DNA from 2 places in the Actinacidiphila yeochonensis CN732 genome. Region 1 is predicted to be linked to the other one. Evidence: riboswitches for the same ligand, from Rfam matches in the RefSeq annotation. Region 1 holds a riboswitch; the other holds the start of a gene.
The links. A riboswitch is a leader RNA that binds a small molecule or an ion and turns the genes downstream of it on or off. The one in region 1 is predicted to bind glycine.
Positions count from the first base shown of each region.

Region 2: it holds a riboswitch for glycine, as region 1 does, so the genes downstream of both, gcvP (aminomethyl-transferring glycine dehydrogenase) here and gcvT (glycine cleavage system aminomethyltransferase GcvT) in region 1, are expected to answer to the same signal.

Region 1 covers NZ_JQNR01000005.1:2,966,465-2,969,858, forward strand. The annotation lists gene glyA (serine hydroxymethyltransferase) at 1-269, opposite strand, end outside; gene gcvH (glycine cleavage system protein GcvH) at 277-657, opposite strand; gene gcvT (glycine cleavage system aminomethyltransferase GcvT) at 893-2,008, opposite strand; glycine riboswitch at 2,080-2,197, opposite strand; glycine riboswitch at 2,198-2,309, opposite strand; gene BS72_RS24385 (enhanced serine sensitivity protein SseB) at 2,621-3,367, shown strand.
Region 2 covers NZ_JQNR01000005.1:4,382,996-4,386,389, forward strand. The annotation lists gene BS72_RS29750 (DNA polymerase IV) at 1-441, shown strand, start outside; gene BS72_RS29755 (PRC-barrel domain-containing protein) at 548-916, opposite strand; glycine riboswitch at 1,155-1,263, shown strand; glycine riboswitch at 1,265-1,381, shown strand; gene gcvP (aminomethyl-transferring glycine dehydrogenase) at 1,446-3,394, shown strand, end outside.

The DNA of each region.
Region 1 (3,394 bases):
GCCTCGGCGCCGAACAGCGCCTTGACCCTGTCGATGGCGAGCTGCTCGATGACGTCGACGTGCTCGCAGCCGCCGTAGTAGCGGCGGCCGGGGTAGCCCTCGGCGTACTTGTTCGTCAGCACCGAGCCCTGGGCCTCCAGCACCGCGGTGGGCGCGAAGTTCTCGGAGGCGATCATCTCCAGGGTGGTGCGCTGACGCTCCAGCTCGGCGTCGATGGCGGCGGCGACGTCCGGGTCGAAGTCGTGCAGGGACTGGTTCAGAAGCGACATGGCGGCCTCAGCCCTCGATGAACGCGTCGTACTCGGCCTTGGAGAGCAGCTCCTCGGCCTCCCCGGAGACCCGCACCTTGAACAGCCAGCCGCCGGCGAAGGGGGCGGTGTTCACCAGCGACGGGTCGTCGGCCACGTCCTGGTTGACCTCCGTCACCTCACCGCTGACCGGCGAGTACAGCTCGCTGACGGACTTGGTCGACTCCAGCTCGCCGCAGCTCTCGCCCGCGGTGACCGACGCGCCGACCTCCGGGAGCTGGACGAAGACGACGTCACCGAGCGCGTCGGCGGCGTGCGAGGTGATCCCCACGGTGGACACGCCGTCCTCGGCGGCGTCGAGCCACTCGTGCTCCTTGCTGTAGCGCAGCTGCTCAGGGTTGATGGTCATGGCGCGAATTCTCCCGGATATGGAGGTGTGGGTACGGCCGCGCGGGCCACGGACGGCGCACGCGGCGGTCGGGTGGGGGGAGGTGGGGCTTTCGGTACGAGCCCGCCGGCGCGCCGCCGGTGGGAGCCGGGCGGGGGACGCGGACGGCGGGCTCAGACGGAACCGGCCGGTGGCCGGTCCGGCGATCGACCGGTGGCCGGTCCGGTGACCGGTCGGTGACCGGACCAGCCACCGGTCAGCGGGCGCGCTTGTAGAACGGCAGCGCCACCACGGAGTGCGGCTCGTGGGAGCCGCGGATGTCCACGGCCACCCCGGACGTGCCCTGCTCGGTGTGGGCGGCGTCGACGTACGCCATCGCGATCGGCACCCCGAGGGTCGGGGAGGGCGCGCCGGAGGTGACCTCGCCGATCACCGCGCCGGCCGCGTCCACCACCGGGAAGCCGGCCCGCGGCACCCGCCGGCCCTCGGCGACCAGGCCGACCAGGGTGCGCGGCGGGACCTCCGCGGCCCGGGCGGCCGCGGCCAGCAGCGCCTCACGCCCGACGAAGTCGCCCGGCTTGTCGAACTTCACGACCCGGCCCAGGCCCGCGTCGAAGGGCGTCACCGAGGCGGTCAGCTCGTGGCCGTACAGCGGCATGCCGGCCTCCAGCCGGAGGGTGTCGCGGCAGGACAGCCCGCAGGGGACCAGGCCGTGCGGCGCGCCCGCCTCGGTCAGCGCCTGCCACAGCTTCTCGGCGTCGCCCGGCGCCACGAACAGCTCGAAGCCGTCCTCGCCGGTGTAGCCCGTGCGGGCGATCATCGCCGGCACGCCCGCGACCACGCCCGGCAGCCCGGCGTAGTAGCGCAGGGAGTCCAGGTCGGCGTCGGTGAGGGAGGCCAGGATGGCCGGCGCCTGCGGGCCCTGGACGGCGAGCAGCGCGTACGCGTCGCGGTCGTCGCGCACCTCGGCGTCGAACCCGGCCGCGCGCAGCGCCAGCGTGTCCAGCACCGTCTGGGCGTTGGAGGCGTTGGCCACGACCAGGTACTCCTGGTCGCCGGTCCGGTACACGATCAGGTCGTCGAGGATGCCGCCGTCGGGCGCGCACACCATCGTGTAGCGGGCCCGGCCCACCGCCAGCGCCGACAGGTGGCCGACCAGCGCGTGGTCCAGCGCCTGTCCGGCCTGCGGCCCGGTGACGGCGATCTCGCCCATGTGCGAGAGGTCGAAGAGGCCGGCCCGGGTGCGCACGGCCTGGTGCTCCTCGCGCTCGCTGGCGTAGCGCAGCGGCATGTCCCAGCCGGCGAAGTCGGTCATGGTGGCGCCCAGGGCGCGGTGCAGCGCGTCGAGCGCGGTCCTGCGGGGCTCGCTCATGGGGTTGTGGACTCCCAGGTGTGACGGTCGGATGGCGGCCGGTACGGGCCGGACGAGGGGCCCTCGGTCCGGCCTCCCCATCTGTCATCGGAACCTGAGAGGTTCACCGTGAACCCGGCGAGGGGCCACGGTTTGCACCTTGGGTGGGAGCGGGGCCCGGGGGCGCACCGCTCCGCTTTTCAGATCTGCCTCGCCCGCGCGGTATCTGTGCCTGAGAGATTCAAGGGAGGGCTTGCTCCTTCGGCGCCGGGCCCGCCGCCGTACCGGCCGGCTGGTCCCGGAACTCTCCCGCGCGGCCTCGAACGGCCGTTATGCAGATGTCTGGCCTCATCATTGCACGTCGCCCCGGGGCCCCGCCCGCCCGGCCCGCCCGGCCGGCCCGCCGGACAGCGGCCCGTCGTCCGGCAGCGGTCCGGCAGCGCTCCGGCCTCCGCCGGGCAGCGGCGCGGCGAGGGCCGAGCCGGCTCCACCCCGACCGGTCCGCACCCCTCCGTGTCCCTTCATGCTCCTCCGCGCCCGTCCGGAAGCACCCGGTCGGCGGCATCCCCCGCGGGCCCCGGGCCGGATAGGGTTTCCCGCGCACGTGACGGACAAGCGCGGACAAGGGTGGGTATGGAGAATCCGGCGCCGTACATATGGCCGGCCAACGAGCTGGAAGAGGTGCTGAGCGCCAGCCTGGGCAACCCCGCGGCCACGCCCAGGCTGCTGGAGGTGCTCGGCCGCTCGCACGTGTGGGTGCCGCTGCCGAACGGCGGCAGCCCGGACTCGGTCGAACTCGACCTGCCCACGATGGAGCTGGGCGGCGCGCTGTTCGTGCCGGTGTTCAGCTCCGAGCAGCAGTTCCGGCTGGCCGCCGAAGGCATGTCGTGCACGGTGGCGCCGGTCCAGGAGTTCGCCCGCGGCCTGCCGCCGCAGCTGGGCATCGCGGTCAACCCCGGCGGCGCGGTCGGGGTGCCGCTGCCGCCCGCGGCCGTGGCCCGGCTGTGCCGGCCCGCGGCGGGGGAGCGCGGCGCGGAGACCGCTTCCGGCGCGCGGGTGCGGCTGTGGGAGCCGGACCACGAGAGCGAACCGGTGGACTTCCTGGCCGCGGCGGCCGGCGAGTTCGCGGTGACCCCGGTGGTGCTCAGCGCCCGGCGGGCCATGGCGGTGGTCGAGGACGACCCGCCGGCGCTCTTCGTCGGGGTCGAGCTGGACGGCTGGCAGGAGGGCGACCGGGCCGCCGCCCTGGACGCGCTGGGCCGGGCCGCGGGCACCGCGCTGCCGCCCTGGCCGGTCCACCTGATCCTCCTGGACCTGGCCCAGGACCCGGTCGGCGACTGGATGCTCGACAGGGTGCAGCCGTTCTTCACCCGCGACTGAGCCCGCGACTGAGCCCGGGCCCGGGGC
Region 2 (3,394 bases), 1.4 Mb from region 1:
GACACCACCGGCGGGGTGCGGCTGCTGGGTGTCGGTGTGGCAGGGCTGGCCGACTTCACCCAGGAGGACCTCTTCGCGCAGAGCGACGCCCGGGCGGCGGGCGGCGCCGGCGCGGGTGGGTCCGTCGTCGACCTGCCCGCGAGCCCCCCGCCGCAGCCCGAGCGGTCGGCCCGCTGGCTCCCCGGCCAGGACGTCACCCACACGGAGTACGGGCCGGGGTGGGTGCAGGGCAGCGGTGTCGGACGGGTCACCGTCCGCTTCGAGGTACCGAGCGACACCCGGCCCGGACGGGTCCGCACCTTCCCCGCCGACGATCCCGGGCTGGAGCACAGCGAGCCGCTGCCCCTGGCCGCCGAGCCGGCGGCGACCGCGGACCCGGCCGCGGCGGCGGGGCCGGCGGCGGAGCCGGGTCCGGGCACGGGTCCGGGTCCGGCGCGGTAGCGCCCGTCCGGGCGGGTCCGCGCGGTGTCCCGGTCGCTGCGGGGCGGCCGGCGGATTCGGGTGGGGAGACGGGGTGGGGAGACAGGGGCCAGGGGGAGAGGGCGGGTCAGTCGCCGCCCGCCAGCTCGCCGAAGTCCCTGGCCGCCGGATCGGGGCCCGAGCGCGGCACGTCCATCCCGTAGTGGTGGTAGAGCTGGAGCTCCTGCTCCGGCGAGAGGTGGCGGCCGACACCGAAGTCGGGCGCGTCCTTGATGAGTGCCTTGCGGAACGGCACCCGCAGCTGCCCGTCGACCAGCTCGCTGGGCCCCAGCGGCACGAAGGCGTCGCGGGTGAACAGGCCGGTGCGCACCGCAGCCCACTCCGGCGAGCCGGTGGCGTCGTCGAGGTACACCTCGTCCACCGTGCCGATCCTCGCCCCGTCGCTGTCGAGGGCCCGGCGTCCTATCAGGCTGCGCGGATCGATGTCGGTCTGCACGACTCCTCCAACCCACGGGTGACAGCTGCTGACTCCACCCAAAGCCACATCCCGGGCCCTGTCGAGTCGGGGCCGAGCCGGCACCGATCAGGGACCGCCCCGCCGTCCCGCCGCCCGTTCGCCGCGCGGGCGTCCCCGGCCGGCGTCCGACCAGCGCCTCCACCAGGCCTGACGTCGTCCGCGGCGCCCGGCCGCCACAGCCTCGCCGGCCGGGCGCTGATAGGCTGGACGCGGCCGCATAGCCCGTGCGGGAGAGTCCTCACCAGCCCCGACGGTCGGGCGGGGTGGGGCGCCGAAGGAGCAACTCCTCCCCGGAATCTCTCAGGCATCCGTACCGCGCGGGTGAGGTCACTCTGGAAAGCAGGACAGCCCGGAAGCGAAGCGGCCGCCGGGTGTGTCCTCACCGACGGGGAAAGCCGCCCGGCAGCGGGGGGTGAAGCTCTCAGGTTCTCTGACAGAGGGGGAGGCCGCACGGGTGCCGGCCGGCACGGCACCCCCGATGGCCGTCGCAGACCAGGAGGCCCCCGCAATGAGCGAACGCCCCATCCCCCTCGCCGAGCTGGAAGCAGGCGTGCCCTTCGCTTCCCGGCACATCGGCCCCGACACCGGGGCGCTGGACAAGATGCTCGCCCAGGTCGGCTACGGCTCGCTGGACGAGCTGACCGCCGCCGCCGTCCCGGACACCATCAAGAGCGCCGAGGCGCTCGCCCTGCCGCCGGCCGTCACCGAGGCCGAGGTGCTGGCCGAACTGCGCGCCCTGGCCGGCCGCAACCAGGTCCTGGCGCCCATGATCGGCCTCGGCTACTACGGCACCTTCACCCCGCCGGTGATCCTGCGCAACGTCATGGAGAACCCGTCCTGGTACACGGCGTACACGCCGTACCAGCCGGAGATCTCCCAGGGCCGGCTGGAGGCGCTGCTGAACTTCCAGACCGTCGTCGCCGACCTCACCGGCCTGCCCACCTCCGGCGCCTCGCTGCTGGACGAGGGCACCGCCGCGGCCGAGGCGATGGCGCTGTCCCGCCGGGTCGGCAAGGTCAAGAACGGCGTCTTCCTGGTCGACGCCGACACCTTCCCGCAGACCCTGGCCGTGGTGCGCACCCGCGCGGAACCGACGGGCGTCGAGGTCGTCACCGCCGACCTCTCACAGGGCATCCCGGCCGAGGTCGCCGAGCGCGGCGTCTTCGGCGTGCTGCTGCAGTACCCGGGCGCCGGGGGCGCCGTACGGGACCTGCGGCCGGTCGTCGAGCAGGCCCACGAGCTGGGCGCCGTCGTCACCGTGGCCGCCGACCTGCTGGCGCTGACCCTCCTGACCTCGCCCGGCGCCCTGGGCGCGGACATCGCGGTGGGCACCACGCAGCGCTTCGGCGTCCCCATGGGCTTCGGCGGCCCGCACGCCGGCTACATGGCCGTCCGCGAGGCGTACGCGCGCAACCTGCCCGGCCGGCTGGTCGGCGTCTCCGTGGACGCCGACGGCAACCCCGCCTACCGGCTGGCGCTCCAGACCCGCGAGCAGCACATCCGCCGGGAGAAGGCCACCAGCAACATCTGCACCGCGCAGGTGCTGCTGGCCGTCATGGCCGGCATGTACGCCGTCTACCACGGCCCGGACGGGCTGGCCGCCATCGCCCGCCGTACCCACCGGTACGCGGCCGTGCTCGCCGCGGGGCTGCGCGCCGCCGGGGTGGAGCTGGCCGAGGAGGCGTTCTTCGACACCCTCACCGCCACCGTGCCCGGCCGGGCCGCGGACATCGTGGCCGCCGCCCGCGAGCGGGGCGTCAACCTGCGGCCCATCGACGCCGACCACGTCGGCCTCTCCTGCGACGAGACCACCACCCGCGCCCAGCTCACCGCCGTGCTGGCCGCCTTCGGCGCGCCCGAGGCCGACCTCGACGCGCTGGACGCGGCCACCCCGGACGCGCTGCCGTCCGCGCTGGAGCGCACCGAGCCGTACCTCACCCACCCGGTCTTCCACGAGCACCGCAGCGAGACCGCGATGCTGCGCTACCTGCGCCGCCTCGCCGACCGCGACTACGCCCTGGACCGGGGAATGATCCCGCTCGGGTCGTGCACGATGAAGCTCAACGCGACCACCGAGATGGAGCCGGTCACCTGGCCGGAGTTCGGTGCCCTGCACCCCTTCGCGCCCGCCGAGCAGGCGGCCGGGTACCTGGAGCTCATCCACGGCCTGGAGGACCAGCTCGCCGCCGTCACCGGCTACGACAAGGTCAGCCTGCAGCCCAACGCGGGCTCCCAGGGCGAACTGGCCGGGCTGCTGGCGGTGCGCGCCTACCACCGTGCCAACGGCGACACCCAGCGCACGGTCTGCCTCATCCCGTCCTCCGCGCACGGCACCAACGCGGCCAGCGCCGTGATGGCCGGCATGCGCGTGGTGGTCGTCAAGACCAGCGAGGACGGCGACGTCGACGTCGCGGACCTGCGCGCGAAGATCGAGCAGCACCGCGACGAACTCGCCGT